3 regions of the Trichocoleus sp. FACHB-90 genome follow, and region 1 is predicted to be linked to each of the others. Evidence: predicted binding sites of a transcription regulator. Region 1 holds the regulator's gene; each other region holds the start of a gene.
The links. Region 1 encodes NtcA, which controls nitrogen genes in cyanobacteria. Its sites were predicted from a motif close to TTTGTANNNNNNNNTACAAA; they were not measured.
Positions count from the first base shown of each region.

Region 2: a site for NtcA is predicted at 2,564-2,583, ahead of nirB (nitrite reductase large subunit NirB). Genes of this name have one in related genera too.
Region 3: a site for NtcA is predicted at 9,782-9,801, ahead of H6F74_RS05705 (DUF4278 domain-containing protein). Genes of this name have one in related genera too.

Region 1 is NZ_JACJOK010000069.1:300,016-312,851, reverse strand. Features, by position in the region: gene H6F74_RS20920 (WG repeat-containing protein) at 1-249, shown strand, start outside; gene hisB (imidazoleglycerol-phosphate dehydratase HisB) at 337-978, opposite strand; gene fabI (enoyl-ACP reductase FabI) at 1,088-1,864, opposite strand; gene ntcA (global nitrogen regulator NtcA) at 2,205-2,876, shown strand; gene H6F74_RS20900 (DUF3084 domain-containing protein) at 2,985-4,595, shown strand; gene H6F74_RS20895 (pre-16S rRNA-processing nuclease YqgF) at 4,686-5,093, shown strand; gene H6F74_RS20890 (DUF3146 family protein) at 5,355-5,618, opposite strand; gene H6F74_RS20885 (GTP-binding protein) at 5,883-7,304, shown strand; gene H6F74_RS20880 (glycoside hydrolase family 13 protein) at 7,586-9,037, opposite strand; gene H6F74_RS20875 (hypothetical protein) at 9,306-9,974, shown strand; gene H6F74_RS20870 (pentapeptide repeat-containing protein) at 10,121-12,025, shown strand; gene H6F74_RS20865 (response regulator transcription factor) at 12,425-12,823, shown strand.
Region 2 is NZ_JACJOK010000076.1:484-7,950, forward strand. Features, by position in the region: gene nirB (nitrite reductase large subunit NirB) at 1-2,511, opposite strand, end outside; gene H6F74_RS22420 (pentapeptide repeat-containing protein) at 2,807-3,361, opposite strand; gene hetR (heterocyst differentiation master regulator HetR) at 3,613-4,515, opposite strand; gene H6F74_RS22430 (hypothetical protein) at 4,970-5,143, opposite strand; gene H6F74_RS22435 (FAD-dependent oxidoreductase) at 5,418-7,319, opposite strand; gene H6F74_RS22440 (helix-turn-helix domain-containing protein) at 7,443-7,467, shown strand, end outside.
Region 3 is NZ_JACJOK010000020.1:2,897-15,732, reverse strand. Features, by position in the region: gene H6F74_RS05745 (PilN domain-containing protein) at 1-377, opposite strand, end outside; gene pilM (type IV pilus assembly protein PilM) at 382-1,485, opposite strand; gene H6F74_RS05735 (sugar ABC transporter substrate-binding protein) at 1,697-2,977, shown strand; gene H6F74_RS05730 (folylpolyglutamate synthase/dihydrofolate synthase family protein) at 3,013-4,353, opposite strand; gene H6F74_RS05725 (hypothetical protein) at 4,527-5,210, shown strand; gene H6F74_RS05720 (P-loop NTPase fold protein) at 5,252-7,153, shown strand; gene H6F74_RS05715 (Uma2 family endonuclease) at 7,289-7,933, shown strand; gene H6F74_RS05710 (DUF1802 family protein) at 7,942-9,405, shown strand; gene H6F74_RS05705 (DUF4278 domain-containing protein) at 9,943-10,359, shown strand; gene acnB (bifunctional aconitate hydratase 2/2-methylisocitrate dehydratase) at 10,812-12,836, shown strand, end outside.

The sequences.
Region 1 (12,836 bases):
GCGATCGCAGATAAGATTGGCTATATCGACAAGGCGGGAAACATCGTGATTGCACCGCAATTTAATAACACTTATGACTTTTCTGAAGGGTTGGTATCTGTAAAAAGGGGCAGCAAGTGGGGCTATGTTGATAAAACTGGAAAGTTTGTAATCCAGCCGCAATTTGATAACGCTTTGCCTTTTTCTGAAGGGTTAGCGAAAGTAAAAATTGGCAACAAGTATGGCTATATTGCCAATCCCCTCAAGTAATACCTAGTAGATGCAGGAGAAAGTTCACTCTTGCTTAGCGATCGCAACCTAAGCTAATCCTCCCGAACTGAACTATCCCCTGACCACCTACAAAACCCCTTTGGAACTGGGAATCATACCAGCACGACGGGGATCGATTTCCATAGCCATACGAAGACTACGCGCAAACGCCTTAAAGGTCGCTTCGATAATGTGGTGGGAATTAATCCCATCCAACTGTCGGATGTGCAGCGTCATCTGGCTATGATTCACCACCGCTACAAAAAATTCTCGCACCAGCTGAGTGTCATAAGTCCCGACTCGCTGGGTGGGAATTTGTAAGCCATAGCTGAGGTGAGGACGACCAGAAAAGTCTAACACCACCTGCACCAAAGCTTCATCTAAGGGGGCGAGGAAATTACCAAAGCGAACAATTCCCTTGCGATCGCTTAGTGCTTTCCCGAACGCCATCCCCAACGTAATGCCCACATCTTCGTTGGTGTGGTGGTCATCAATTTCTAAATCCCCTTTCGCGGCTACATCCAAATCAATCAGCCCGTGAGAGGCAATTTGATGCAGCATATGATCCAAAAAGGGAATGCCCGTATTGGCGTTGCAAGTCCCATTCCCGTCTAAGTTTACTGTCACCAAGACATCAGTTTCGCCCGTCTTACGTGAAACCGTAGCCGTGCGAGGTGATAAAAGTTGTTCAAGGTTCGGAGTGGTGGAAACGCGATCGCTTGTCTGCATAGCAGATGCTCACTAACAAGAAACAAGTAAGTTTATTATTCTATGCTATCGAGCTAGGGAATGGGGTAAGTTAGATTCTTTCCCCAGTCCCCAATCCCCAGCCCCTACATCACATTCCCATAATCTCGTATCCAGCATCTACATACAGCACTTGACCCGTAATCCCACTTGCCAAGTCGCTGCACAAGAAACTAGCAGCATTTCCCACTTCTGTCTGAGTCACAGTTCGCCGCAGTGGTGCTACTTCCTCAACATGATGGATCATATCCAGAATGCCACCCACCGCCGATGATGCCAGAGTGCGTATCGGGCCAGCTGAGATTGCATTCACGCGAATATTAGAAGGCCCCATCTCCGAGGCTAGATAACGCACGCTCATTTCCAAGCCAGACTTAGCAATGCCCATCACATTGTAATTGGGGATCACCTTAACGCCGCCCAAATAAGTTAGGGTGACAATACTGCCGCCTTCTGTCATTAGCGGTTTCGCCGCCCCAGCCAGTTGAACTAGCGAGTAGGTGCTAATTTCCAAAGCTTGAGTGAAGCCAGCGCGGGTGGTGTTGCTAAAATCACCTGATAAATCGTCCTTGTTGGCAAAAGCAAGACAATGGATTAAAATATCTAGCCTGCCCCACTTATCGCGGATGGCATCAAATGTAGAACGAATTTGGTCATCATTCTGAACATCGCAAGGTAAAAACAAGCTGGGGTTGAGAGGTTCTACCAATTCGGCGACTTTCTTCTCAAAGCGTCCTCGGTCGTCTGGTAGATAAGTAACTCCCAAATTTGCACCAGCTTTGTGTAACTGCTGGGCAATACCCCAAGCGATTGAGCGGTTGTTGGCAATGCCAGTAACTAGGGCATTTTTTCCTGATAAATCTAGCATGATGTCAATTTTGAAGGCAATATTAGAGAATATCCGATTTAGGGCGGTAATTCAGATAGCTTGCGTCGGGATCGAAGCTTACCCAACATGACTCAAACTGCATCCCAGCTTATCAAACAGGTATTGTCAAGATATAGACATTTTCCTTAACAATCTGATTTGCGCCGTGGGGTTGAGGCAATTGGAAAAACTTGGAGGATAAAACAACTTTAAAATTATGTATCAAGCAGCACAAAAAACTGCCTAAGAGTCAGTTTATCAGTGTCTAAAGTCAGAAATTTCTCACAGTCGGTTGTAATTCCCAGAAGAGTTTCTAGGGCAGCAATAAGGATATAAGGAAGTGGTAGTGACGCAAGATAGACCGTTAGCAGCTGTGTTCCGTCAAATCGGAGGTGGGGCGTTTCCGCCAGTGGTGGAAACCTTTGATCGGGGCAAAACTATCTTTTTCCCCGGAGACCCGGCTGAACGGGTATATTTTTTGCTCAAAGGAGCTGTGAAGCTGTCTCGCGTGTACGAAGCTGGGGAAGAAATTACAGTGGCGCTGCTGCGAGAAAACAGCGTCTTTGGCGTACTGTCGTTGATTACCGGGAATCGGTCAGACAGATTTTATCACGCAGTAGCATTTACGCCTGTGGAGTTGCTTTCAGCACCAATTGAACAGGTGGAGCAAGCGCTCAAGGATAATCCAGAATTGTCGATGTTGATGCTGCGGGGGCTTTCATCGCGGATCTTGCAAACAGAGATGATGATTGAGACTTTGGCGCACCGGGATATGGGATCGCGATTGGTGAGTTTTTTGTTGATTCTCTGTCGCGATTTTGGCGTTCCAGGCCCGAATGGAATTACAGTTGATCTGAAGCTTTCTCACCAAGCGATCGCAGAAGCAATTGGTTCCACAAGAGTGACAGTCACCCGGTTACTGGGAGATTTACGCTCAGAGAAAATGATTTCCATCAATAAGAAAAAAATTACCGTTCATAACCCGGTAGCTTTGAGCCAGCAGTTCACCTAAAACATCTTTTGCACTGTCAGCTTTTGTTAATCAATAGTTGAAGTACCAGCGTCTATCACAAAAAAGCCTTTATGCTTAAGCTTGAGAGGTGATAGCTAAAGCTGGAAAATGACCACCAGTGCGCTGGTCTTAATTTTATCGATTTTGGTATTGGGTGGTGCGATCGCCACCTTGGGCGATCGCATTGGCACTCGCGTGGGAAAAGCGCGGCTGAGTCTGTTCAATCTGCGTCCCAAGAAAACTGCGGTCTTAGTTACAATTCTTACAGGTTTGATGATTTCCGCCTCAACCCTGACGATCCTATTTGCCACCAGCAAGCCGTTACGCACAGGCGTGTTTCAAGTTGATGAAATTCAGCGAAAACTCAGAACCGCTCGTCGGGAGCTTGACCAAACTGTAGCCCAGAAACAACAAACTGAAAGCGAACTCTCCAAAGTTGCAGCCCAGAAACAACAAACTGAAAACGAACTCTCACTAGCCCGTACCGAGCAGCAAGCCGCCCAAAAGCGTCTGGATGCCATTAATAAGTCTCTGGCGGCAGCACTAGCCAGACAAGCCCAGACAGAGGCGCAACTGAGCAAGACAGAGCGCGAACTTAAAAGCGTTGCGGCTAGCTTTGAGAAAACCCAGCAACAGCTGGAAAGTGTTTCTGGGCAAGCGGTAAATTTACGTTCTGAAATTCAACAACTTCAAGGGGAACGCCAGGAACTAATCAAGGAGCGCGATCGCGTAAAGGCTCAAATCACCCAACTCAAGGGCCAAGTTACTCAACGCGATCGCGAAATCGCCAAGCTTGACCAAGCCATCACAGAACGCGACCGGGAAATTGGTAATCGCGACCAAGCCTTGGCAGAACTTGATCAAAAAATTTCCAACCTGAGAAACAGCATTGCCCAACGTGATAAAGAAATCGCCAAGCGAGACACAGCCCTCGCCCAACTTGATGAGGAAATTTCCGCACGAGACCAAGTAATTACTCAGCGCGAAACTCGCCTCAAGGAAATAGAGAAACAACAAGCTGCCCTAGAGCAGGAAGTAGCAGACCTGGAACAGTATTACCAATCCTATCAAGCGTTGCGTCAAGGTAACGTCGCTCTCCAACGCGGTCAAGTTCTGGCTTTTGGTGTCTTCCGTATTGTCGATCCCGCCGCCGCCCGTCAGGCTATAGATCAGCTTTTACGAGAAGCAAATCGCACAGCAATGAAAGCTACGCAACCTGGTAACAACAATAACAACAAGGTGGTCAATGAGCGCGTAGTGCAAATTACCCAAGCGCAGGTAGACCAACTGCTTAACCAAATTAAAGATGGTCGCCCCTACCTGGTGCGAATTTTCTCGGCTGGCAACTACGTCCAAGGGGAAAAGGACGTACAAGTCTTTGCAGACGCGACAGTGAATAAAATCGTGTTCAGTGATGGTGATATCATCGCAGCAACATCTGCCGACCCTTCAACTATGAATGACCAACAAATGCGGCAGCGGATCGATTTGCTCCTGGGAGCATCTCAGTTCCGAGCTAATCGAGCTGGAATTTTGAACGATACAATTCAGGTAGGCGACGGTCGAATTACCAGCTTGATTCGCTTTATTGAAAAGCTGAAAAAGTTCAAGCAGCCTATCGATCTCAAGGCAGTAGTGGCAGAAGATACATACCTCGTAGGGCCGCTGAAACTGAATTTAGTAGTCGTGCGGAATGGAGAGGTAATTTTTAGTATGTAATTTGTCAATTCCCAATCCCCAATCCCCAATCCCTAATTCCCAATCCCCAATTCCCAATTCCCAATCCCCAATCCCCAATTCCCAATTAAAATGATTTTAGGTTTCGATCCGGGGCGTGATAAGTGTGGTATAGCCGTGATGGGACTTGACCTGACACTGCATTATCATCAGGTGGTGCCAGCACCAGAAGCGATCGCAATCATCAAAAACTTGTGCGAACAATTCGCGATCGCTACTCTGGTAATGGGCGATCAAACTACAGCCAAAACCTGGAACAAGAAACTTCAGACAGAATTACCCGCATCGTTGCCGATAGTCATGGTAGATGAGCGCTACAGCACTTTAGAAGCACGCGATCGCTACTGGCAAATGTATCCCCCAAAAGGTCTTTCTAGCCTCATCCCCAAAGGATTGCGTGAACCACCCCGACCAATTGATGATATTGTCGCCATCCTCCTCATCGAAAGATACTTAAAAACACAAACAACTAATAAGTAAGCGCCACGGCTGGGAATGGGGAATTGGTAATCATTAGACCTCTTGCATAAATGCCTTGAACTAAAGTACCCTTCGGGAACGCTACGCGAACAGGCTTAAAGCTAAAACCCGTTAAAACGGGTTGAGGATGTTTGCCAGTTAGCTTTAGCTAACTTTAGCTTTCAGCCCGAAATTTATTTCAGGGCTAACTTTGGCTTTCAGCCCGAAATTTATTTCATTCAGGGCTGACTTTTGCAAGAGGTCTATTCAACGGACAACTGACTAAAGTTCTGCCCTGATAGTAAAGGCATAGTCTCCCCCAGGCTCTAACTGATAATCCTTCTGCTCTAAAAACCGCCCCAATGGTTCCAGAATTAAAGCGCGTCCCAAAGAAGGTGAGACCGACAATTCCCCCTGTCGGAAACACCAATGGAACTGCCACTCATACTTCGCCGCTGTAACTTCCCCTTTCAGAAAGCCCTGTTGCCAGGACATTTGGGTAATTCGGACGTAAGCAGTGGTTTGAGGTAAACGTTTAGAACTCACAATCGCTCAGCTGATTCAAATGCCAAAATTTCAGCAACAATACTAAACTTATGGCGACTCAGGTGTAGATGACATCATTCTCACAGCTGACTTGCATTTGCCAAAACTCAAAAGCAAATACGCCCCTAGACATGGAAAGTGCCAGACTCGACGGGCAGTGACTAGGATGAAAGAAGAGTAACTCCAGGCAAGACAGTAGGTGCAATTTTGACTCGTTCAACATCTGACGCAACCCCAAATTCCAACCAGTCACCTTCACCACACTTGAACTACAGCGCTTTAGATCAAGAATTAGACAGCGCCATTTTCAGCTTTGATGATATCCAGGCAGAACTGAACTACAAAAAGGCGCAAAACGCCCTGCGAGACTTGGTAGGCAATTTGGATCTTACTCCCCAAGAACGGGCAGGATTGGAGTCCGAAATTGAGGACTTGGCAACGATGCTGGACAAGTTAGATCGGTCACTCGTCCAAATTGCCGCCTTTGGCATGGTGGGAAGGGGCAAATCTTCCGTACTCAATGCTTTATTAGGTAAGAACGTGTTTGAAACCGGGCCTCTTCATGGTGTCACCCGCACCCATCAAGATGCCAGCTGGCAACTGGAAAATGAGCCTGAAGCACAAAGTAATTCCGAAGTTTTGCGAGTCACGCTGCCAAGTCTGGGCAATTCCCAGATTCAGCTGATTGACACTCCGGGGATTGACGAAGTAGACGGAGAAACCCGCGAAACCTTAGCGCGACAAGTTGCCAGACAGGCAGATTTGCTGCTATTTATCATTTCCGGCGACATGACTAAGGTGGAATTTGAGGCGCTGTCGCAACTGCGGGAAGTTGGTAAACCGATGTTGCTGGTTTTTAACAAAATTGACCAGTATCCGGATGCCGACCGGATAGCAATTTACCACAAAATTCGGGATGAGCGAGTGCGAGAATTGCTATCACCGGATGAAATTGTCATGGTGGCGGCGTCGCCTCTGGTGGCGCAAGCTGTGCGCCGTTCTGACGGAACTAGAACCGTGCAGCGACAGCCGGGAACGCCACAAGTTATGGATTTGAAGCTGAAAATCCTCGATATTTTGCACCGGGAAGGTAAGTCGCTGGTAGCACTTAATACTATGTTGTATGCCGATGATGTGAATGAGCAGCTGGTGCAGCGTAAAATGCAAATTCGGGATGATTGTGCCAATCAGATTATCTGGAAGTCGGTGATGGCGAAGGCAATAGCGATCGCTCTTAACCCACTAACAGTGGTTGACCTCCTCTCCGGTGCCATCATTGATGTGGCAATGATTCTCACTCTATCCAAACTCTACGGTATTCCCATGACTCAAACGGGTGCTGTGGGATTGTTGCAAAAAATTGCCCTGACTATGGGCGGGATTAGTGCCAGCGAATTGGTGGCAAATCTCGGACTCGGTTCACTCAAAAGTTTGTTGGGTATCTCTGCACCCATGACCGGAGGCGCATCTTTAGCTCCCTATCTTTCGGTGGCGTTAACTCAAGCTGGTGTCGCTGGTGTCTCTTGTTATGGCATCGGACAAGTTACTAAAACTTACCTTCTCAATGGTGCTTCCTGGGGGCCAGACGGCCCGAAAGCCGTTGTGACTCGCATTCTCACTTCCCTGGATGAAACTTCAATTTTGAATCGGATTAAGCATGAGTTGAGCGCCAAGTTATTTAGTTGAACGCGATCGCTTGTCTTTCTCTTGTTATTTAAAGCTCATCTAATTCAACTTTAAATCCATCGCTCAAAGTAACTGCTCGATAGCTCCGCTTGGCTCAAATATAATTATAAATAAACGCTTTGACAGTGTATGTTGATTTTGGTTGGCTGTAGGGACATGGCATTGCTATGCCCCCACAAAATATCGCAATTTTCGAGATTTTCTAAGGGTTGTATGACACCCTGCTCTTCGTTCACCAACAGGGAGTTAGGGGGTTAGGTTAGAAAGCGATCGCTTCCCCCTCAACCAAGTATGCAGCCACTACGCGACGGCAAATTCAACTGTATGGATTCTCCCTCAACGCTCCAAGACACCTCATCTGTGCCATACAATAACTTACTAGGTTTGGATTTTAATGCCGCCTCAACGCTTACGTTTTCTGCGGGTGCAGTATTGACGTTAACAGCAACAATTATCTCCTCGTCTCCCAAAGTTCGAGCAAATACATAAACTGTCCCTTCTGCAAACAGAACTTTGTAATCACCTGTACGCAGAGCAGGGTGAGCGTGACGCAAAGAAATCAATTTTTTGTGATAATCTAAAACATCACGTTCCCAGCGCGCTTCCATCGGGAATCCTCGGCGCGAGTCGGGATCGAGTTTTCCCGGTAATCCCACTTCATCGCCATAGTAGATACTAGGCGCACCAGGAAAAGTCAACAGCAGCAATGTTGCTAGTTCACAACTTTCCTTGTCGCCTCCTGCAATGGAAATTAATCGCGCTGTATCGTGACTTGCCAGCAAATTCAGTTGCGTGAGTTGAATTTCCCAAGGGTATAATTCCAACAACTGCTGGATTTTTTCGCCATATTCGGCGGCCAACAGCGGCGGGTAGGGATGATAGGAACGATCTTTCACTTGCTCCATGTCCACGCGATCGCCTGCGGTAAAAGCAATGGTCGGCGCGGTAAATAGATAATTCATCACCCCGTCAAACTGGGTACCATCCAACCATTCCCGCGAATCTCCCCAAACTTCCCCGACAATGTAGGCTTCTGGGTTAAGGGCTTTAACGCGATCGCGAAATTCCTGCCAAAACCCCTCAGTCTTAATCTCAAACGGCACATCCAAGCGCCAGCCGTCAATGCCGAACTTAATCCAATATTCGGCAATCTCCATAATATATTCCCGCACTTCTGGATTATCGTGGTTGAACACTGGCAGCGCCCGATTTCCATCCCAGCCCTCATAATTCGCCGGAAAATTGCCGTCATACGCCGATAAAGGCCAGCCTTCAATCTTGAACCAATCCACCCAAGGCGAATGGGGGCCATTTTCCAGAACATCGTGGAAAAAGAAAAATCCGCGACTAGAGTGATTAAACACCCCATCCAGCACAACCTTAATATCCCGTTCATGGGCAGCTTCCAGCAACTCCCGAAAAGCGCCATTCCCCCCCAACATCGGATCGACCTGATAATAGTCGTGAGTGTGATAGCGGTGATTACTAGCCGATTGAAAAATGGGGGTAAAATAAACCGCATTAATCCCCAAATCCTGCAAGTAATCCAACTGCTCCATCACCCCCCACAAATCCCCGCCTTTGTACCCTTGAAGCGTCGGCATTTCGTGCCAATCTTCCCACCGGGTATCTTTCAAAAGCCGCTTGTGAGGATGCTTCGTTTTAGCAAAGCGATCCGGGAAAATTTGGTAAAAAACCGCGTGCTTAACCCAATCTGGCGTCTGTATCTGCATAAACTCCTTCCTAGCCCTTCAACGCTAAGGTACAGCCCTTGCCAGCTTTTCGCTTCTCACCTCTGGAAGATAATCTTTGTAACAGAATACTCAACAGCGAAATCCAACTTTGCCTTTTTGTGATACTTAGGTATTAAATTATTGCCGCCCAAAGTTTAATCTGTATTACTAAAATATAAAATTTTTCTTAAAATTTAAGCAGGTTTTTATTTTTCCTTATTAATAATAGCTCAGTAGCAAATATGACATTAGGACAAACAATTTATCAATGATTACTCTGCGTATACAAGAAATTACGGGCGAAAAAGGTTTAACTCTAGAAGAACTTAGCCAAGTTTCAGGCGTTTCCTTAGAGGCTATTCAGATATATGCAACTAAGCCAGTGGAACTCACAGAAGAGATTGCTAGTGACCTTAAAAAAATTGCAACCAAACTGGATGTAAGTGTAGTGGAGTTAGTGAAGCCTGTAGCCAAGCGGGAAGCTTTCCAACTCAAAATTATTGAAATGGCTAAACAGAAGGGGTTAACCTTGAAAGAGTTGAGCGTTCTCTCTGGCGTACACCCGACTCTTATCGCATTCTATAGTACGCAGTCTATCTATAAGAATAAATTAGCTGAATCTCAAGTTCAGAAGCACCTTAGCCAAATCAGCGGCGTTTTAGAGTGCAGTATTGAAGATTTGAAACTTGCCATCGAACTGCCAACAACTATGTTTCGGATCAAAGAATTATTAAAAGATAAAAATTTAACTTTATATGATTTAAAACTGCTAACTGATGTCCCTGATGAACTGATTGATTTAGTTGCTACGCAACCTGTAGATATAAATTCTCTTAGTAACGCATTCTTAAATTCTGAGACACAGGAACTGCCAAGCATAATAAGACCTATTTGTTGTTTGGTAAATCCAGAATCTGCTTGCTGTAAAAATAAATAGTATTAAAATTTTATATGACAAATACTAGTAAAAGGGATATTCGCAATTTAAGAATTACCAATCTTAATCACACAAAATAATTTTTACAAGCAAAAGCTGGGCAAACAAATGCAAGGAAATTATTAATAGTAAGTTTAATCATATTATTGTCCGGGTTTTTTAGTATTTTACCTTCTTTATCAGGAGGATTGGTAGAGATTATTATATATGACACCCTGAAAAATAGCTACCATGATAAACAGTGGCAAAGTGTAGCTTTAGTAATAGGGTTTATGTTAGCATATACAATTAGTTTGTTTAACTTGATAATTCGCGGTGTAGAGATAACTACATCAATTATTGTTATTGGAACAATTCCTGCTTGTATATTTATCGGTATTTTCAGTAAGGCTAACATTGTAACTAATGAAATCTTGCTGCTTGTAATTAGTATAGTTTTAGCTTGGACTAGCTCAATTATTCTAGCATTTTTTTATATAACTACTTTTGTAATTTGTGGATTTATAGGTAAAGTAATGATATTTTCGGTGACAGCTATAGTAGTTGAATTATCAATTATAGTATCTACAATAACTGAGCGAGAATTGAAATCGGCTGAAGGAATTATTACTTTAATTGTAGCCATCGCAGTCATCCTCACAGGTGCTATCATCGCAAGACAGGCAATTAGAGGCTCACCCCAATTTGTCTGGATTAGAGAAAAAGCGGTCTTTTGGGCAGCAACAGGTGGGACATCTTTTTATGGAGTCGATTTAACAGATGCTTGCTTTGATGGTGCAGATTTACCGCACACAGATTTTAGAAAGGCTATCTTAACCCGTGCTAGCTTCAAAAATGTAACTGGACTAGAATTATCTAGATTGCAGGGAACGATATTGGAGCCACCCAATGTTAGAAAGTTACTGATAAAACCACAAGAAGGTTCCGGAAGGGATTATACAGGAGCAAACTTAAGTGGCGCTAACTTGAGAGAGGCTAATTTGGAAAAAGCAGTTATCACGGGAGCGAACCTGAGTAATGCTGATTTGAGAGAGGCTAATTTAGAAGGAGCAAATCTTAAAGGAGCAAATTTGAATGGTGCCGATTTGAGAAAAGCTAATTTGGAATGGGCAAACCTATCTAAATCTCAAATATTAGATGCAGATTTTTCAGGAGCTTATCTTACCTATTCCTGCATTCAAGAGTGGAACATTAATAACAACACCCGTTTCAAAAACGTTGACTGTAAGCTTGTCCATTTGAAGCAAGGCAAGCACGGATTTTTACTACAAAAACCAGACAGCGGAGAGTTTCAGCCGGGTGAATTTGAAAAATGGATTGACAAATTACAAGAAACTGTTGATCTAATTTTACGGCAAAGAATGAATTTAGCCGCTTTCGCTGTTGCCATAGCTAAAACTGCCCTTGAGTATGATGGATTAGATGTATCTCGTTACAGTATTGAAAATAAAGGTGATCTTGTCTTCGTCGCTAAGGTTGGTGTTTTTCCAGGCGCAGACAAATCAGCGCTCCATCAAAGTATTACAAATTACTATTACAATGAAGTGTCTATTCAAGGGGAAAGAGCCAACATATTATTAAATCCATCAGCGGAGGTTGAAATTATGGAAAGTAAACAAACTAATGTCACCGGGGATATAGTTAGTGGGGATAAAGGAGATAAGACTACTGTCGGTGATGTCACTGTTGGTCGCGACTTTATAGGGGCTAGCATTGTGGGCGATATCAGTGGTCAAGTAACTACGACTATTCAGCAGCTTCAGGGTGTTAATACTACTGATAGCAACGAGCTTGCGAAGATTTTGACAGCTTTGCAAGAAGCTATTAAAGGGGATTCTGTGCTTTCTGACAGTCTAAAGAAAGAGGCGCTAGAAGCAGTAGAAACCATCGCAGAAGAAGGGAAAAAACCGCCAGAAGAACGTGCGATCAAGTATTGCTCGATGGCTGTGAACGCCCTTAAGGGGGTTACTACTGCTGTTACCGATGCTAGTAAACTCGCTGAAGTCCTTCAAACTTATCTGCCGACTCTTACAGGAATTCTGGGCATTTAGACAGTGTAGGAGTTCACTTCAGTTTTTGATTCATTAGATAGGAAACTTCAAAGACGCGATCGCACTCTCTAACCAATCAAGAGTGCGATCGCTCTTTTAGTCTATCCCTCTGGATGGAGAGGACAGCCCGAAAAAGTCTTGGTATCCTAGAGAGCGAATGGCTGAAACTCAAGAGCGATCGCATCCAACTTGCCAAACCTCAACCGATTTGCTACTTAATTTCTATATACCTAAGATAACAAAACTTTTCTTTATTTATAAAAATTTAATATTTGGACTTCTCAGCTTCTTGTTTCTACACAAAATGGGTATTTCTTTCAGCAGTTCGCTCGGACGATAGAGGGACTTTTAGACCTTTTGCCCCTAAACTAGAACGGTCAGATACAATTGTTGTTCCTTATGTTGTCCTGTCAGCACCCCCTTCTGCGTGTCCTGGTTGTTGATGACCATGAACTTACTCGTTTTAGCCTCAAGCTAGCATTGCAAAATCAGGCGAACATTGAGCTAGTTGGACTCGCAAGCAACGGTCAAGAAGCCGTGGAAATGGTCGAGCGTTACCATCCTGATGTGATTATTCTGGACTTACAGATGCCCGTGTTAGACGGTTTATCCGCATCGACACAGATAAAACACATCGATCCGCACGCACAGATCATTGCTTATTCATCAGTGGAAGACCCGCAGATTGAAGTAATGAGCCAAACTGCCAGAATAGATGCTTTCTGCAAAAAAGATACCGCTACCCAAGAACTGATTGCTTTAGTCAAGCAGCTAGGGCAGCGGGCAGTTAGTCACTAGGGGGTGCGAAGGT
Region 2 (7,467 bases), on a different contig from region 1:
TTCATAAGCTGGGCGTTTTTGTCCCCGTTCCTCTACATGAACGAGACTCGGATCTGGTTCTTCGGAATTCACAAAGTGACGGAAACGCTGTACCTTTTCCGGATCTTCAATTGTGGCTTTCCACTCACATTGATAGGTATTGACAAGGTGCTGCATTTCTTCTTCCAACTCAGCACAAATGCCAAGAGAATCTTCAATAACTACCTGCTTCAGGTATTCGATTCCACCTTCAAGTTTGTTAAACCAAGTTGCCGTGCGCTCAAGTCGATTTGCAGTGCGAATATAGAACATCAGGAACCGATCTATATATTTGATCAACGTCTCCTTGTCGATGTCTGATGCTAACAGTACCGCGTGTTGCGGCTTCATTCCACCATTGCCACACACATACAAATTCCAGCCATTTTCTGTAGCGATGATGCCAAAATCCTTGCTTTGAGCTTCCGCACATTCGCGGGTGCAACCTGATACTGCTGATTTTAGTTTGTGAGGCGATCGCAAGCCTCGATAACGTAGTTCTACCTCAATTGCCAAACTGGTAGAATCCTGCACACCAAAGCGACACCAAGTGCTACCGACGCAAGATTTTACCGTGCGGAGTGCCTTACCGTAAGCGTGTCCCGATTCAAATCCGGCATCTATCAATCGCTTCCAAATGTGGGGCAATTGATCTACTCGCGCACCTAATAAATCAATGCGCTGTCCGCCAGTAATTTTGGTGTAAAGACCAAAATCTTTGGCAACTTCTCCTAATACAATCAGCTTATCTGGCGTTAGTTCACCACCGGGAACTCGTGGGATTACCGAATAAGTTCCATCCTTCTGAATGTTTGCCAGGTAATAATCATTGGTATCCTGCAAACCTACGTGAGACATCTCCAAAATATACTCGTTCCAAGTGGAAGCGAGAATAGAAGCTACCGCAGGCTTACAAATTTCGCAACCCTTACCTTGCCCATGTTTTTGAATTAAATCTTCAAAAGTCAGGATTTTTTGAGAACGCACTAAATGATAGATCTCTTGGCGAGAATAGGCGAAGTGTTCGCAGAGATTATTTTTTACCTCTATCCCCGCTTTCTTCATTTCAGCTTTGAGGATATCCGTCACCAGTGGCACGCAGCCGCCGCAACCTGTGCCTGCTTTAGTGCATTTTTTTACGCTGGCAATATCGGTGAAATTGTTTTTTTGAATCGCGGTACAAATTTGCTCTTTGCTGACATTATTGCAGGAGCAAATTTGAGCTGTATCTGGTAAACTTTCTACACCCATGCCTACTGTAGCAGTCTGACCTTCGCGGGGTGGCATGAGTAAATCTTCTGGATAAGGCGGGAGCGCGATCGCATTCTGCACAAATTGCAGCAATGTACCGTAAGCGGAAGCATCTCCTACTAGAATTCCGCCTAAAAGACGGCTACCATCCTGATTTAAAACCAGCTTTTTGTAAACACCTTGAACTGTATCGCTGATGGCGATTTCTTTAGCGCCGGGAGATTTTGCAAAGGCATCCCCGAAACTGGCAACATCCACTCCCAGAAGTTTGAGTTTGGTGGACATATCCGCGCCAGCAAAGCTGCTCGTTGCTGTATTGGACAAGATATCCGCCGCTACTCCTGCCATTGTATAACCGGGAGCGACTAAGCCGTAGATGCGATTTTGATAGAGGGCGCATTCTCCGATAGCATAAATATTTGGATCAGATGTTTGACATTGTTCGTTGATAACAATACCGCCGCGATCGCCTACTTCTATTCCACAACTTCTAGCAATTTCATCGCGGGGGCGAATTCCAGCCGAAAACACAATCATGTCTGTTTCCAACTCGGAACCATCAGCAAAAGTCATTTTAGCGACTTTGCCATTTTCACTAACAATTTCCGTAGTTGATTTACTGGTATGAATCGTCACACCAAGTTCTTCTATTTTGTTGCGAAGAATATTGCCGCCAGCATCATCAACTTGCACTGGCATCAGTCGGGGAGCGAACTCAACAACATGGGTTGTCAAACCCATACTTTTCAGAGCGTTGGCGCATTCCAAACCTAATAAACCGCCGCCAACAACAACCCCTACTTTACTATTTTTAGCATGGGATGACATTGCCTCAAGGTCTTCAATTGTCCGATAAACAAAGGTGCCTTTGGCATCATTTCCTTTAATGGGCGGTACAAAAGAATAGGAACCTGTTGCTAGCACAAGTTTGTCGTAAGCAACAGTTAAACCGTTGGCAGACGTGACTGTTTTTTCTTCTCGATTGATGGCAACTGCTTTATCACCGATATGAATTTGAACACCGTTTTCTTGATATAACCCAGGTTCAACTAGAGATAAATCTGCCGCAGTTTTTCCTGAGAAGAATCCACTGAGGTTAACGCGATCGTAAGCAACGCGAGGTTCTTCGCAGAAGGTAATCAAATTCCAGTGCTGCGTTGCTCCTTTGGCAATCATCAGCTCTAAGAACTTGTGTCCTACCATGCCATTGCCAATAACGATTAAATTCTTTTTGGCTGTCATTAATTTCTACAATGCCTATCTTTCAGTTATCCTAATAAGCTTTCAGCATTGTTCAGTATCTTTAGTTACCAAATAGTGGTTACTTATGCAACAGGTGAATGATCCCCATTTTGTTTTTGCATTATGTAGGGATTTATAAAAATGTGCAGTGCATCAAAGCAGTAATACTGATTTCATAATCTGTATAAAAACTGTAGGGGCAATTTATAAATCGCCCCTACTACAGGAAATTTATAGAAAATTTTAAGAAGTCCAGCCAAGAATTAAATGTAGCAGCACACCAGATTTGCATCACCTAATCATGAATGCCATCTGGCAGGATGGTCTTGAAAAGGTTTACCCTGTGAAAGCTTACGCCGTAGATAATCGCCCGATGGAGGTTTGCAGCGCGCAGGTTAGCCCAAATCAGGTCGGCTTTGTGCAGGTTTGCTCCTTCCAAGTTGGCATCTTCGAGGTTTGCCCAAGAGAGATCCGCCCAGGAAAGGTCAGCTCCCCGAAGATCCGCCCCACGGAGATCGACGCGGCTGAGGTCGGCTCTGCGGAGGTTAGCTTGGCTGAGGTTTGCCCAAGATAGATCCGCTCTTTTAAAGTCCACTCGGCTGAGGTCGGCACGGCTCAGGTCAGCTCGGCTGAGGTCGGCACCACTAAGATCCGCTCGGTTTAAGTCTACCCCCCGCAAGTCTACTTTATTGAGGTCTGAGAGTTTTTCTGGGCTATGTTTTCTTAGTTCATTCCAAATGCCTACGCCCTGCTTGAGCAGCGTTAAATGTTCTCGGTTGGCTAAATACCGTACCCCGACAGAGGCGTTGTCATTCGATGACGATGGATTTGTGGAAAATACGGTTGACATTTTTGCTCCTGTCTTTAACGAAGGTTAAGTTAATTCTTCCCAGATTAACCTCAAAAATTTCATCTGTGTAGTTTTTTTTACCTCGCTTATTCTTCTAGAAAGGCAGCCAAGATTCCTGTACTACGCCTAGAAACGTTAAAAGGGGGATGGCTTGAGCCTCCCCCTGCTGAAGAAATGATGCTGAGGCTCCCCCCTCACAGGTGCCATTCTCAGGCTGTGGATTAGGAACGAGAAAACGAGATATTCCGGATTCAGGAATCTTCTTTTGGCCCGAAAACCATTTGTAGAATAATTGGCTGACCGTCGGGGCGGTGATATTTATCTGCCCAATCTCGAACAATTACGTCGAGTTCTTGCATGGCTTCCTGAATCTGATCTGGCGGAATATCCAGTTCCTCAAGTATCCGCATTACACTTGGCTGGCGTTCTGCCCAATCTTTCATCAGTCGGAAGTACCGGGCGGTATCTTCAACCATGATGTAGGTGCGTTCTTCGTCTTCGGCGGGTGAATAGGAGGCGCGGGTAAGGGCGTAGAAGGGCAATCCCCAAGGACAATCAATTCGGGTCACTGTACCGGAATAGATTAAGCGGCGCTTGATGTGTTCTGCGAAAGCTTCGCTCAATTCCAAGCGTCGGTCTTCTGGCAAATCTTCTTGCGATCGCTTGTGCAGAAATTCAATCAGTTCGAGGAACTGAAAGGCGTTGATTAGCTGAGCATCTGGTAGATTAGCGGGCAGTTTTTCCTCAAGGTAGCGCTTTTCGTCAGCGTTCAGGCTGGTGCTATAAATGCGCGATCGCCCTGGTTGCCACGGATACTGTTCCATCCACACATAGGGAAACTGTATCAAATAGCGAGGCTCTTGAGAACCCAGCATTTTCAACAGTTTCCCTTCCGTTAAGGCAAGCCTGACTTCCTCAACAATGACCTTGACCCGCTTTGGCTCAATGTGGTGCAAATGTCCCGTCATGCGGATATTTTGCCCCTGCTCCAAATAAGTCATGTATATGGCACATTTTGCCGCCGTGGCAGCAGCATCCAAAAAAGCCCCGTGCCTGTGTCCGCCAGTTCTCATGGCACTGAAGGCTAAATAAAACATGATCTGATCCATAGCGCCGGGGCTGAGGCGTTTGATCAGATCGAGGTCGTTGATCATATGAGGGGTGGTTACATCGCAAAAGTATAAAACTTGTATTTCTTGGTGAAAAGCTTATCTTTCACCTTCGCAGTGAGTTCCAGTGGCTCGCGCTCGTCCGCTGAACTCAAGGCACCCCGATAGTATCAAGATAATAATCTCTAATTATAGAAAAGAAAGACCTCATAGACAGCAATGGTTGCAAGAATAAATGGCTACACCTCAAATGTCGCGTGTCAAACAGTGTTTCTTGGTACACTAGCATACAGGCTTTTTGAAGTTGTTTGCTGTCTGTCGATAGTTTTTTACCCAGGAGGCCCACTGGGAGCGAGCAATTGAGGACTTACGCAGTCATTGGCAGACGCCGACATTTAAACAGATGCCTAATGCTCATCCAGAGTCAACATTAGTCTACTGTGGAAATGCGTCAGTCTTGAGATTGTTTCCGGTTTCAAGGTGGGCGATCGCAATATAATTAATTTGTCGGTATGGGCGATCGCGCTCCTTGACTCCCTGTTGTTAAGTTTGAACCGATACTGATAAAATCAATCAAAGCATTTACCCGTATCTCGGCGAGAGGTTCCCCTGGGGGGAGATTGGCAATCTTGCTTGGCTTGAGCGATTTGAACTGATATTTGTTGATCTCCAAACGAAGATCCGAGTATTTTTGTTAAGCTAGACCACATCCCCACAGAATTAATTGCCACAGAGATTGATAACAAGCTCAACAACATGATAGACGTGTAAGGGCGCATAGCAGATGTCCGTGTCAGGGTTATAGTCCCTGATACGGAGTTCCTATTTATGCACCCGGATGAACTTCTGTAAAGAAGCTTAATTGATGCTAAGGTGTTCCAGATTGAACTTGCATAAAGTCACTCGGCTGATGTCTTGCCAAGACGGTGTTTAACTATGCGTGACTTTTAACTTTTGACTTGCTGTGGAAGCTGATTGTGTAAAATCTTTTCCACAACTAACCAGTTACCCGATAGGTTCAGATGTCCCCAAAAGCAGAGTGTCTGTTGGTCTTTGTAGGTTTGTAGTGCTTGGTCTACCTCTGGGCTAAGAGCGATCGCATTCCAAGTTTGCTCGTCCCCGACAGTTAGGGTGTAATCCTGTTCGGCGCGGCGCTGGAAGATGCCAGTGAAGAGGGACTGGGGGCTGGGGACTGGGGGCTGGGGACTGGGGACTGGGGAGGGACTAGGTAAGACTTTTTCCTCTTCTCCAATTCCCAATTCCCAATCCCCAATCCCCAATCCCCCATCCTTAGTAAATGGGCAATTACCATTCTTAGGGTAGGCTTCTGGGTTGTCTAGGTAGTAACGTTGCCAGTCCAGCCAGTCGGGGCGGTCGGGTGGCATATTGAATAGAGGGATAATCGCCGATGCAGCTTGTTTGTCTTGCAACAATGCTTCTTGCAGCACTCTGACTGGCAAATCTCTTGGTTGACAACCCCGCTGTATGCAAAGCGCCGCCGCCATACCAGCTGCTTGACCGATGTTCATCACGATTGGTTGTAACCGCGTGGCACCATTGGCAATATGGGACACGGAAATATTTTTTTCGCAGACGAGAAAACCATCGACTGAGGCGGGAATTAGGCAACTGAAGGGAATTGTGAACGGTGTCCCAGTCCAGCGCCCGCCCCAACGGAGGGATTTTGGTTTGACTAAGAAATTAGTGTTGGGATAATGGTGATCGTTCGGGTAGTTACCGAGGGCGATCGCCTGAACTTGTCCAGCAGCATTCATTCTCAAAGGTGCAACTTGCCCAACCACAGGTAAAATATCCTGCTCCCGCACCGTAGCGAGTCCCACTAGGCGGCGACTTTCTCGGTAGTAAGGATGCAAAGCATAAGCACCAGTTCGATTTTGGATTGGCGATTGGTCTGTTGAGGATTCAGGGAATATATTCTCTGCTAAGCCGAAACGCCGCCCCAACTGGGTTTGAATAAACTGGACAAAGCTTTGAGTATGCCACAGACTTTCTTGGAGAAATTCGCGCCGCGCCGCTTCTGATTCCACCAAACGCCCCACGCCTTCACCATAATCATTGCCGCATACGGGCCAGTTGATCATCAAAAGACCACCTGGCAAACGTCCATAATTGAGAAAATTCTCCCAACCGTAGTTATCCCAAGCGCCCAGGAATGGATTTTCAAATCCCTCCTTTTTAAGGGAGGTAGGGGGAGTTGGATTTTCGATTTTTGGAGATGCACCCTCGCCAAAATCTTGCATAATTGCTACCCAAGTGGGAGCTTGGACTGGGTATTTTTCGGTAAGGTGATTGGGTGAGTTTGGCGCACTGGGTTCGCCAAACTCTGATTGCATTTCCCATCCCCAACGATACGGAATTTCTGCTAGAGGGAGTAAATCTCCTAGTTCGGTTGCATCTAGAGTTATTTGGGCATGGACGGTAAAATCGGCAAATCGGACACCGAGAATGCGATCGCTACTTCGCAAAACTTCCATAGGCACCCTTCCCGAAATCCAGTGCAGATTTGGCAATTCCTGCACCCAAGAAGCAAAAATCTTGGCGCCTACACGCGGATCGAAGCTAAACATACTCACCCAGCTATTGTGCAAACCTCCAGGTTGTCGTTGCTGCAATTCCCGCAAAAACTCGCCCCAAAGTCCCGTCTGAAACGCTGCTAATTCGTTGCCATCGGGGGCAGAAACGCCTGCTGAGGTTAGCATTCCGCCCAGCCAGGTAAATTCGCTTACTAAGACAGTTTTGGCACCACAACGGGCAGCTTGTACGGCTGCTGCTGTTCCTCCGGTACCGCCTCCCACCACCAAAACATCAGCTGTAAATGTTTGTACCATTTCTGAATTTTTCTACACGCCAAAAGATAATTTGTTTATTCTACATTTCGGATATTTCGTTTATGTAGTGTGTATTATATTATTGCGAAAGGACAAGCTATATCATTATCTGGGAGAAGCACCATGTTAAGACACATTGTGCCTATAA
Region 3 (12,836 bases), on a different contig from region 1:
CCTAGGGGGACGCGATCGCGTATATCCTGTAAAATTGCTGACCAAGGATAAATTTCGTTAAAAACACTAGCGAGTGCCTTTGTCTCTCCTTGAACCGCCTGGGTTTCTTGATTTACTTGTTGAATTTGCTGCTCTAAAGCTTTGCCTTTATTGAGCTGCTCGTCCAATGTACCGCTGACCACAGTCAAGCGTTCTGTTTGGTTTTGCAGCAACAACCACAGTCCTCCCACCGCTGCTGGTAGCAGCAGACCAACTGCCAATCCCGCATAAAGCGGCAGCATCTTCTTACTATCAGGGGCTGATGATTTGCCACCGCCACGAGCGGGGCCTGGTACTATGCCACGATCCTTAAGAAAATTGATATCTAAGCTATACATCCCTTTAAACCTCTCTTAGTCCTAATCCCAACACAACTCCTAATCCCGGTCTTTGCACTGGCGAAATTTCTTCTGTCACCTCCAAAGAGAGAGCAGCAACTGGGTCTACTTGCGTAGTTGGCAAGCTTAACCGTTGCGTGAAAAATTCATCCAGTTGTCCAATTCCTCCTCCAGGCCCTGCTAGTAGCAGCTGCGCCACTTCCAAATTTTCGCTCTGATTTAGATAAAAATCGATAGAGCGACGTAGTTCGTCGGCTAGCTCTCCTAAAACTCTCACCAAAGCAGCCATACCGGGATTGATGCCTGTTGCACCCGACCTGACGTTATCTACTGGCGTGTTGGGAATTGTCATCGCTTGCAGCGTTTCGGTGCTTCTCGATGTTGGTAAATTCATCGCCCGGTTAAGAGCAGTCTGAAGTTGGAACGTTCCAATGGGAACGGTGCGCGAGAATTGCGGCACTCCATCCACGATAATCGCAATTTCGGTGCTATCGAATTCTATATCCACCAATACAGCTGCTTCTTGAGGCCCAAATTGTCGCAATTGCTCTCGAATCGTCCGAATTAGGGCAAAGCTACTAATCTCCAACACATCGATTGTTAACCCAGCTTCCCGGAAAGTCTCGATATAGCTGTTTGTAATTTCCTTGGGAGTGGCAACTAGCAGCACCTGCACCTTTTCAATTCCATCTTCATCGGTGAAAAAGCCCAGCTTCTGATAGTCCACATCGGCTTCTTCCCGTGGGAATGGCAGATATAGACCTGCTTCGTGATCCAGCACCATTTCCCGCAACTCTCTATCATCGAGTTCGGCTGGTACTGGGATAACGCGCACTACTGCTTCTCGCCCAGAAACGGCTGTGGCAACGTTCTGGACTTTTATTTTACTTTCTGCCAGTGCCATCTTAATTAGTTCAGCTAGAGCCGGGGCATCTGCAATCTTGCCTTCTAGGAAGATTCCTTCTGGAACCTCTGTAGAGGAGAGTGCTGCCAATTTGAATCCTTGACCCTGCTTGCGTAGCTGAGCAATATTAATCCGTTCCGGGGCGATTTCTATACCAATTCCTTTGGTACGTTTGGCTATTAATCCTTTAAAGCGGGTAAACATATTTTTTTGTTGGCTTTTCTTCGCAGCCCTGCGATCGCGTAGTAGGTGAGGAGATTGGGTTTAGGGAAATACAGACAGATTTATGGTACCCAATCTAACTCATAAACACATCGGTAGAGACAAAACTACACCCCGAAAGATTCCATACATTAGATATACCTCATCGGGTAGTATAGATTACTTCTATTGCCAAAATGGGATTGCGATTTACATGAGCCGGATAAATACCTGGAGACGTTTGAGCATATTCACCCTATTGGGATTGATGCTCAGCTGGGTGATTAGTTGTAGCCCTAGTCCATCCTCCTCAGGAAACCCAGAAATTGAATTTTGGACAATGCAGCTACAACCACAGTTTACTGAGTATTTTCAAAAGCTGATTGCTAACTTTGAAACTGAAAATAAAAATGTCAAGGTGCTATGGGTAGATGTTCCCTGGAGTGCGATGGAAAGCAAAATCTTGACAGCGGTTTCGGCAAAAACGGCACCGGATGTGGTAAATCTGAATCCTGACTTTGCCTCCCAGCTGGCATCGCGCAATGCTTGGTTAGATTTGGATGCTAAAGTTCCTCAACAGGTACGCTCGGCATACTTACCTAATATATGGAAGGCAAGCACTCTTAATGACAAAAGTTTTGGCATTCCCTGGTATCTGACGACGCGGGTAACAATTTACAATACCGATCTGTTTAAAAAAGCTGGTATCAGTAAACCACCAGCAACTTATACGGAATTAGCACAGGTTGCTGAAGCAATTAAAAAGAAAACTGGCAAGTATGCGTTTTTTGTGACGCTGGTTCCGGAAGATTCCGGGGAGGTGCTGGAGTCGTTGGTGCAGATGGGCGTTCAACTGGTGGATGCGGAAGGTAAGGCGGCTTTTAACACGCCCACAGGTAAGGCGGCGTTTCAGTATTGGGTAGACCTTTATAAGAAGGGATACTTGCCGCAGGAGGTATTGACGCAAGGGCATAGACGTGCAATAGAACTATACCAGGCTGGGGAGACGGCGCTGCTGGGGACGGGGGCGGAGTTTATGAATACGATTGAGAAGAATGCACCCGTTGTCGCGCAAGTGTCGGCTGCTGCACCGCAGATTACTGGCGAGACGGGTAAGAAAAATGTGGCGGTGATGAATTTGGTAGTTCCCCGCGATACTAATCGGCCGGATGATGCTTTGAAGTTTGCTTTGTTTGTGACAAATACAGAAAATCAGCTGGCTTTTGCCAAAGCTGCGAATGTGCTACCTTCTACAGTTGAAGCACTAAAAGAGTATGAACGCCAATTAGCGGGTGATGCCAAAACATCGCCATTGGCACAAGCTCGCGCTATCAGTGCTAGAGATTTGCAAGATGCAGAGGTGCTGGTTCCGGCGATGAAGGATCTTAACAAGTTGCAGAAGGCAATTTATGAAAATTTGCAGGCGGCGATGTTGGGGCAAAAGACGGTAGATCAAGCCGTGAGTGATGCGGCTTTAGCGTGGAATCAGAGGTAGTTTTTTAACGCAAAGTAACGCAGAGAACCTTTACGTTACTTTGCGTTTTTCAAAAAATGACCTATTAGATATAGGGAACCGCACAAGACTATTAAATCATCTGGGGCGGCGATCGCTATGGCTGCTTCCAAGCCAGCTGTGAGTTCGGGATAGATGCGACATGCTAATTGCGGGCAGATGTTTTGTGCAAGGGTGGCTAAAGATTCAGTTTCGGCTGAAGTATGATCTGGTACGGGGACTAAGTAAAGCTTTTCGCCTTCTCTAAGTAAAGCTTTAAAAATATCTGCATGGTCTTTAGTTGAAAGCATCCCCATCACCCAATGTATGTGTGACTTTTCCAGTGTATCGACATACTGACGCAGAGCGATCGCAGCTGCTGGATTATGTGCGCCATCTATTAGTAATTGACGATTTTGCCAGGTTGTCCACTGGAGTCTTCCCAACCATTTAGTTTTTCTCATCCCCGATGCGATCGCTTGTTCGGTAATTTTCCAACCTTGTTGCTGAAGAATTTGGAAAGATGCGATCGCTAACGCGGAATTCAACAGCTGAAAATCTCCCAACAACGGCAAAGGATACTTTATCGATTTTCGATTTTCGACACCTTCTTTATCAAGGGGGGGATCGGATTCTGCATTGAATTCCAAATTTTCAATACCCCTATATTCCACCCATCTTTCTCTACTCTGTGTCCTCTGCGCCTCAGAGGTTCGTAACTCTACCGCCGCTTGAGGGAAAACAGCAGGACAACCTAATTCCACAATCCGTTGTTTTACGACTGCGATCGCTTCCTCTGGCAATTGCCCAATTACCGCCGGACATCCTGGTTTGAGGATACCAGCTTTTTCTCTAGCGATGTCGGCTAGGGTAGGGCCTAGTACCTGCCAGTGTTCCCGACTGATGGAAGTTATGATGGTAACGAGAGGGCTGGAGCATACATTCGTTGCATCCAAACGTCCTCCCAATCCGACTTCCACCACCACGACATCTACTTCCTGCTGGTAAAAATATAACCACGCAGCAGTGGTGATGACTTCAAACTGAGTCGGTGACTCTTCATCTGGTTGGATAGCTGCTTGGACTTGTAGCAGCAATTCTCGCAGCGTTTCTAGGGAAATTGGCTGTTCGTTGAGACAAATGCGCTCATTCCAATCAATTAAATGCGGGGAAGTGTAGCGTCCGACACGATAACCCGCCTCTGTTAGAACTGCGGAGAGATAGGCACAAACTGAGCCTTTACCATTTGTTCCAGCGACATGAATAACTGGGACAGAGTGGTGCGGGTTGCCCAAATCAGTTAATAGTTTTTCAATGCGTTCTAGTCCGAGATGAACACCAAAACGTTGAAACGGTTGAAGAATTGAGTCGATATCCATGAGCAATTAATACTAATTTTTTTTAAAATTTATTTCTTGTGTAATTTATTGTGTAAATCAGCACAAGCATTCTCTAGCGCATTTACAGGCGATTTGCTAGATATGTGCGGTTATTATACGTTAGGTGGTTTGACCTGAGACGGTATTTTTTTCAGCAACTAAGAATTATTAAGATGGCAACAACTAAAGGCTTACGGGGTACGGAAGACCAAGGGAAAACTCGCCTGCTTTTGGCGCTGTGGGATATGGGCGGAGCGAAGGCGGAAGTTAAGAAAGGTGAATTAACCCAACGAATTCAAAGAACAAATGAGAAAGCTGCGGACTATCAGGGCATTTTTCAAGAATTAGAAAAAGCCGGAGCGATCGCTATCTCCAAGAATAAGATATCCCTGTCTTCCGAAGGTGTCCAGTTGCTAGGCGAGAAACTCGAAAGTGTTGATTTCGAGTTTGACTCTCAAATAGGGGCAAAAACTGCCAATGCTTTGTTGAAGTGGCTCCGAGAGATGGGAACACTATCAAATGGTGCGACTGCTCCTGGTGTGCAAAGTAAGGCGGAAGGGAAAGCGATCGCATCCTACGACGAGTTTAAGCCAGTGGCGTTGGATGTATACGACCAGCTGAACCGGGATTATAACCTGGACAATCTGGTGCCAATTTATCGGATTCGGCGGGAAATTGGGGAACGGGTAACGCGATCGCACTTCAACGAGTGGCTGCTGGAAATGCAAGCCAACGATCTTGTCCAACTCATCGGCGGCGAGATGACAGACATCACACCTGATAAAGCTGAAGACTCCATCAAAACTGAACTTGGCGGAATACGTTACTACGTCAAACGCCTAAGTTCTAAAAATTGATCTAAATCTTTTTGTAAATTCGTTACCTCACGCAATAAGCCATGACTAACTCTTCTGTTTCCTCCGTCGAATCCTTAAAATCTGCTCTTTTGGATCAAAACCCATTTAACGAGGTCGTTGTACGCTATCAAAATATTTGGGGACAGGGATTTCTTGATGTGGAGTCTCTAAATAATCACGCTTCCAATGCAGTTTTTCAGGCGATTGAGCAAAATCGGACAACCTCGATAGTCATAACTGCGGAATATGGAACTGGTAAAACCCACCTTATTAGCCGCATCCGTCATCATCTACAGTCTCAGGGTGGTGCATTGTTTGTCTACGCCAACAAATATGGTGACATCCAACAAATTAAGCAAGGATTTCAGGTAATTTTAGCTGACAGTCTCAGAAACCTTGGTAGCCAAGAAGTCACACAATGGCAGGAACTAGCGACATCTATGGCTAACCAGGTATTTAAGGCTGCTAACCCTAAGAACAAGACTGTTTCTCCTAAAGAGCTAGTTGAAAAATTTGGAAAGGGTAAACCAGAGCAAGTCAATAAATGGGTGAACGATCTAGCCAAAGGATTTCGCAAAGTAAAAGATGTTAGTGATCCTAATATTGTCAGAGCAATTTTTTGGACACTCTCAGATGAAGAAATGCTTGATGCAGTTCAATGGTTAGCTGGTCAAGAACTAGCTCAATTTAAAGCTAACGAGTTAAGATTACCCACTCAACGTCAATCTTTTGATGCTGTTTTGCAAATTTTGGATTTGATAAGTGAATATAACGAACTTGTCATTTGTTTTGATGAATTAGACAATCCAGACACTGATCCAGACACTGGCTTGACAAGAGCGCAAGTTGTGGCTGGTTTAATAAAAGAACTTTTTGAAAATCTCAAGCGTGGGGTAATTCTGAGTGTGATGCTTCCTGCTGTATGGAAGGATAAAGTTAAGCAAATGCCTAGCTTATCTTGGCGGAAGATTTCTGACTATGGAGAACCACTTGATTTAAAATTCATGGATGAGGATTCTGTCATTAATTTAGTGACCTTGCGGTTAAGAGATTTTTATCAAGCTCAAAACTTGGTTCCTCCTTATTCAGTTTATCCATTTTCTGAAAGTCAACTCAGGGGTATTGGTAAAACAAAGTCAGAAACCGTTAGACAAGTATTGGTGTGGTGTAAAGAGAACTTGTCTAAGATGCTAGACCGTGAAAGTGTAAAACCACCTTCAGATCCAGTAGAGGAGGCTTTTATTGAAGAAATGCAAGAAAATATAGGAAATTACTTAGATGATAATTTCCAACTTGCTGATGCTCTTTTATTTGGCTTTCAGACATTCATTGGACAGACAGTAGAAAGAGTAACCATTGAAGAGGTTACAGATAAAGTATATAAAAAGAAAACGGACAAGCACCTCAATTTCAAGATAATTGGCAAAGAAAACGGACAACCTGTAAAAATTGGCGTTGCAGTTCTTCAGTATGCTGGTGGCGTGGCGCTGGGAACAGGTTTGGGCAAGCTGAATGACTATAAAAAATTTGATTTAACTAGAGGTTGTTTAGTTCGTTCCAGGTCTAAGAAAATGACTAAACCTATGGAATCCAAGTATCTTGAACCTCTAATCAGAGAAAAAGGTGGAGAATTTGTGGAACTCAAAGAAGATGAGATAAAACCTCTAATAGCTATTCGTGCTGTTCATCAAAAGCGAGAAGTGGACTATAACTTAAGCGAGGCTGAAATTATTAAGTTCATCACTGAGAAAGGGGCTGAAAAAATGCTAGGAGCTAGTAACCCTCTGCTTAAAGAAATTCTCAGCGATCCATCTTATGAGGTGCCTACGGATATGATTGAAGACGAACCCGTAGTTTCAGAGGAGCCAATGATGGTTGATGTATCTGAATCAGACAACATAGAAGAAGCAATCGACACTTTATTCAACAAAATTAATGCTTGATATCCTGGCTATAGCAGTCTTAAATGCTTCGTGAAGGCAAGATACCCGACTTCTCTAAGAGTCGGGTATCTGAAGGTCTAGCATCTCACAACTCCAATAAGATTGCTATATAAGTTAAGTGCAACAGAGAAATTTATGAGTACCATGCGGACAAAACTACCGACTGATACTTGGGTTGTAGCTACATGGGATGAATTTATCCAAACCGTTGAAGACCCAGCTTATCAAAAAGCTAAAGGCTACTACTACAATGGACGAATGAGGATTGAAACTATGTCAGTAGGCCCTGATCATGCAAAAGATAATGGGATTATTGCTATTGCTGTCACCTTATTCGCCGCTCTCAAAAATATCCCACTGAATTGCTTGGATAACTGTAGCTACCGGAAAACAGGTGTTCGAGAGTGCCAACCTGATGTATCTTACTACATCGGAGAACGGGCGCAAATGGTACCGACAGGAACAGCGATCGCTAATCTTGACATTACTCCACCGCCAGATATAGCTATTGAAATTTCTGACAGTACCCTAGCTGATGACAAAGGCGAAAAACGCTTACTTTATGAAGATATAAAAGTATCTGAATATTGGATAGTGGATGTGCAGCAAGCCGAAATAATTGCCTTTGAAATAATTTCTAGTGGTGGTAGTAGAAGAATTACTCAATCTCAAATATTACCAGGTTTAGAGATGGCAGTATTAGAAGAGACTTTGCGGCGCAGTCGTCAAATGGCACACTCTCAAGTTGTGGCTTGGTTATTAACTCAATTTCAACCATAAGATGAAGTATGTCGCCAGTCAATTTTGTCAACCTTGATACTGCCCTAAAAGTACCAGCGCCAGACATTGAAGCGTTAATTCAAGGGAGAGCGATCGCAGCTACGCCTCGGACATTCATTGATCCGGGGCGACAATTTGCTCTCTATCCTGCTGATGCTTCGATTAACTTGCTACCAACTGAGCAACATTATCGCCCGAATTTTTTGTCTGTTGCTCAAACTGCATTTGCCCAGTTAAATTCTGAAACAGTCACAATTAAAGCTTGGGCTAGGTGCGAACTGTGCCAAGTTATAGATAATTCTGAAGCGTTAGAAGCTTTGTCGCGGTTGACAATTTGGACAACAGAAGCATTGCAGCAAATTCTCTCGCAACGTCCTTATATTTTTCTGACTTATTTACGAGTTTATCCGCTACCTCAACCGATAGAAGTTCCAGTAAATCCCAAGGGTAATTTTGTTTCTTTACCGAATCTCCTAACTGTTACTGAATCTTCGCCTGTATTGAGCGATCGCGTCTTCACTCAACGCCGCCAGCAGCTAGAACACAGACAGCCGCCACTGCATCCAGAATTGGAAGAATTGCAGAATGCGATCGCGCAGTTATCTATCAACAACCCAACAGCTAAAGAACTAGATCGAGACATCAAAGTTTTTCTCGGTTGGACTGAATCCTTACACCTAAGACAATCTGACCCCGATTTAGCTTGGATAAACACAATTGCTGACTTAGGTAATCGTAGTAAAGAAAATGAAGGCACAAGTAACTATCAAGCTGGTACTGATTTTGAGATTGTAGTCCGTAACAGCCTTGAATTTTTAGGCTTTACAGTTGACTATTTCCATAAAGGCGGTGCTGGTGGTGTAGATGTCTTCTGTTCACAACCCTATCCTCTAGTAGGTGAATGTAAAGCAGGTAAAAGTATCCCCAACCCAACCGCAGTGCAACTGTTAAATTTGGGAACGCTACGCCTCAAAAGTAAAGAACTATTTCAGCAAGCTGCTAAATTAATTATTGGCCCCGGCGAACCAACTACCCAACTTAATGATGCTGCAATAATACAAGGTATGGCGATTATTAATCCTGAAACACTTGAGAAACTGGTAAAACTGCAAAGTAAGCATCCTAACTCAGTAGACTTGTTTAAGCTGAAAAATTACCTGAAGCCGGGACAATCTGATGATGAAGTTGAAAAATACATTGCTCAAGTTGAAAAAGAGATTAGATTGCGATCGCATCTAGTCCAGCTCTTGAAAAAGCATCTAGAAACTACAGGCGATGAGAATGTTGGCATTGATGCCCTTCATGTAGCTTATCTTTACTCCAATCCACCTCAGCCATTAAAAACTGAGGAAATGCACGATATTCTGATTGAGCTTTCCTCACCTTTAGCGGGTTACTTGGGACGAATTAAGGGTAGTGATTGGAGGAGCGATCGCTTTTACTTTCTGCGCGACTTGTCAATGGATATCTGAGATAGAGAAAGCGATCGCTTGTATTTCCGGCGCAACTTGTCAGCCTAGGCATACTCCAGCTTTGGAGAGAGCGATCGCATTCTTTGAAATATAATCATCAACTAGCGATATTTTTCTCGCATTGCGAATCAGATGCAAGTTGTAACGTTAAAAATTTTTGTGCTGCTTGTGGTGTGAAAAACCAAATTTAGTTCATCAAAATAATTAGCCTTTCTGGGAAAGTTAGCCGCTTCTCTTAACATCTGGAACGCCACAAATCACCAGATGAATCGCACCAAGTTTATCGTCCCCAGGCCATAGTGGGCTTCAGTGTGCTATCTGCCAAAAGATATAAATGCTGCTTAAAGTATCTTAATCGTTGACGATTTGCTGGCGAACTGTAAAAATAGATACAGAAATAAAAATATTTACTTCTTACCAAATGGGGATTCGGAGCCATCAACGGCACTGGAGAATAGAACTAGAGAGAGATGTCGCACTCGTAACCTACCTCATTTAGTAAGAAATACTCAGGAAACTTAATCAGAGGCAAAATTTATGAAATTTTCTTATCGCGGTAGCAGTTATGAAAACACCTCACCCACCCTGGAAGTGACTGAAGGCGAAATTTTGGCTAAGTATCGGGGTCAAAATTATAAAGTTCAATATCCCAGACACGTTCAGGTTCCTGATGTGATCGTTAATTTAAAGTATCGTGGCGTTCCCTACATCGTCGGCAAAACCGGAACAACCGATACTCTACAGCGGCAACATCTTGAACAATTGGTAAATTTACCGGAGTGCAAATTGTCAGCGGATAAAAACCGTCAAAAAATGATGGATGAATCCGCTAGAATGCACTTGGAGAGTATCCGGCGCAGTCTGGAACACCGCATCCAGGTAGCCAAAGCTAACGGAGATGAAAACCTGATGCGCCTTCTGGAGGCAGAGTCGAAGCAATTGAGCGGGTGCTAATTAGGTGAAACTGATTAGAATATCTCTGGTAGGCAAGATGCCTGTCAGAGATATTTAATTTAGTAGTCTGCAATTAAAGTGCGATCGCGTTTCGACAGAAAAATATCGCGCTCATCCCCCTAAAGGTGTAGAATTTGATCTAAGCACGAAATCTTCAAATCTGAAGACGACGGATTCCTGGTTTATATAAGTAAGCGGGCGATAGAGAGCGATCGCCTTTTTTTTTGTGCAATGTTGCCGTCGAACAACCAAGTTGCAGCAATCCGTACAAATCCTATTTCAATTTTTCACAATAATTAATAATGTTGATCTGCGTCTCAAGCAGTAGCGGCGACACTCTCTGTTCACTGGTGGCTGTGAAGCGCAGGTATCGAGATTGTATTCTCCAGGCGGAGAACCTAAAAGCGATTCGCCCCTAAATTTTGCTCTTAATTGTTTGTGGAGACTAGAAAATGTTTGAATCTTATCGTCAACACGTTGCTGAACGTGCGGCTTTGGGAATTCCCCCTTTACCCTTGGATGCCGAACAAACATCGCAACTGTGCGAAATGTTGAAAAATCCGCCAGATGGTGAAGAAGAGACGTTGTTGGAATTGTTGCGCGATCGCATTCCCCCAGGCGTCGATCCCGCAGCTTACGTCAAAGCAGGATTTCTCACCGCCGTTGCCAAAGGCGAAACCAAAAGCCCCCTAATTTCCCCCATCTACGCCATCGAGTTGCTGGGGACAATGGTAGGCGGCTACAACGTGCAATCGTTAATAGATTTACTTAAATCAGACGATGAATTGGCATCAGCAGCCGCAACAGCTTTAAGCAAAATCATGCTGGTGTATGATGCCTTCCACGATGTAGAGGAATTATCCCAAACTAATCCCTACGCTAAACAAGTAATCGAGTCTTGGGCGGCGGCTGAGTGGTTCACCTCTCGCCCCACTTTGCCCGAAGCCATTACCGTCACCGTATTTAAGGTGCCCGGAGAGACGAACACCGACGATTTATCTCCCGCAACCCATGCCACAACCCGCCCGGATATTCCCTTGCACGCCTTGGCAATGCTGGAATCTCGGCAACCGGGAAGTTTGGAAACGATTGTCGAGTTAAAGAAAAAAGGGCATCCCGTTGCCTATGTGGGGGATGTAGTGGGGACTGGTTCATCGCGCAAATCTGCGATCAACTCAGTGCTGTGGCACATTGGCAATGATATACCTTTCGTGCCGAACAAACGGGCGGGGGGATATATATTAGGGAGTGCGATCGCGCCCATCTTCTTCAACACCGCCGAAGATGCAGGTGCATTGCCCATCCAGTGCGATGTCACCCAGATGGAAACCGGCATGGTAATTACCATTCATCCTTACAAAGGTGAAATTACCAACGAATCTGGCGAAGTAATATCCACCTTCAGCCTCAAACCCGACACCATCACCGACGAAGTACGCGCCGGAGGACGCATTCCCCTACTTATCGGACGCACCCTCACCGATAAAATCCGAGTTGCCCTTGGTTTGGAAACAAGCCCCATCTTCATCCGTCCTCGCCCACCCATCGACACGGGCAAAGGATACACCTTGGCACAAAAAATGGTCGGCAAAGCCTGCGGACTCGCTGGGGTGCGCCCTGGAACTTCCTGCGAACCAATAATGACCACTGTTGGTTCTCAAGATACCACAGGCCCCATGACCCGCGACGAACTCAAAGAACTCGCCTGTCTGGGTTTCAGTGCAGACTTGGTAATGCAGAGTTTCTGCCACACCGCTGCCTATCCAAAGCCAGTGGACGTGAAAACCCACAAAGAACTGCCCGACTTCATCGCCCAGCGTGGCGGTGTCGCCTTGCGTCCCGGCGATGGTATCATCCACTCTTGGCTGAACCGGATGCTGTTACCAGACACAGTGGGAACTGGCGGCGACTCCCACACCCGCTTTCCCTTGGGTATTTCCTTCCCAGCAGGTTCCGGGTTAGTTGCGTTTGCAGCAGCTTTGGGCGTAATGCCGTTGGATATGCCGGAATCTGTTTTAGTCCGCTTCAAAGGCGAATTGCAACCCGGTATCACGCTGCGGGATATTGTCAATGCCATCCCATATATTGCCATCCAAAAAGGTCTTTTGACTGTCGAGAAACAGAACAAGAAAAACATCTTTTCTGGGCGAATTATGGAAATTGAAGGTTTGCCAGACTTGAAAGTTGAGCAAGCTTTTGAATTTACCGATGCCAGCGCTGAACGTTCTTGTGCAGGTAGCACAATTAAACTCAGTATCGAGACAATTTCTGAATATCTGCGTTCCAACGTAGCGCTGATGAAAAACATGGTAGCGCGAGGCTATGCCGATGCGCGTACCATCATGCGCCGCGTCGCCAAGATGGAAGAATGGTTGGCAAATCCCGTGTTAATGGAAGCAGATCCGGATGCGGAGTATGCAGAAATTATCGAGATTGACTTGAACGAAATCAAGGAACCAATTGTCGCCGCACCGAAC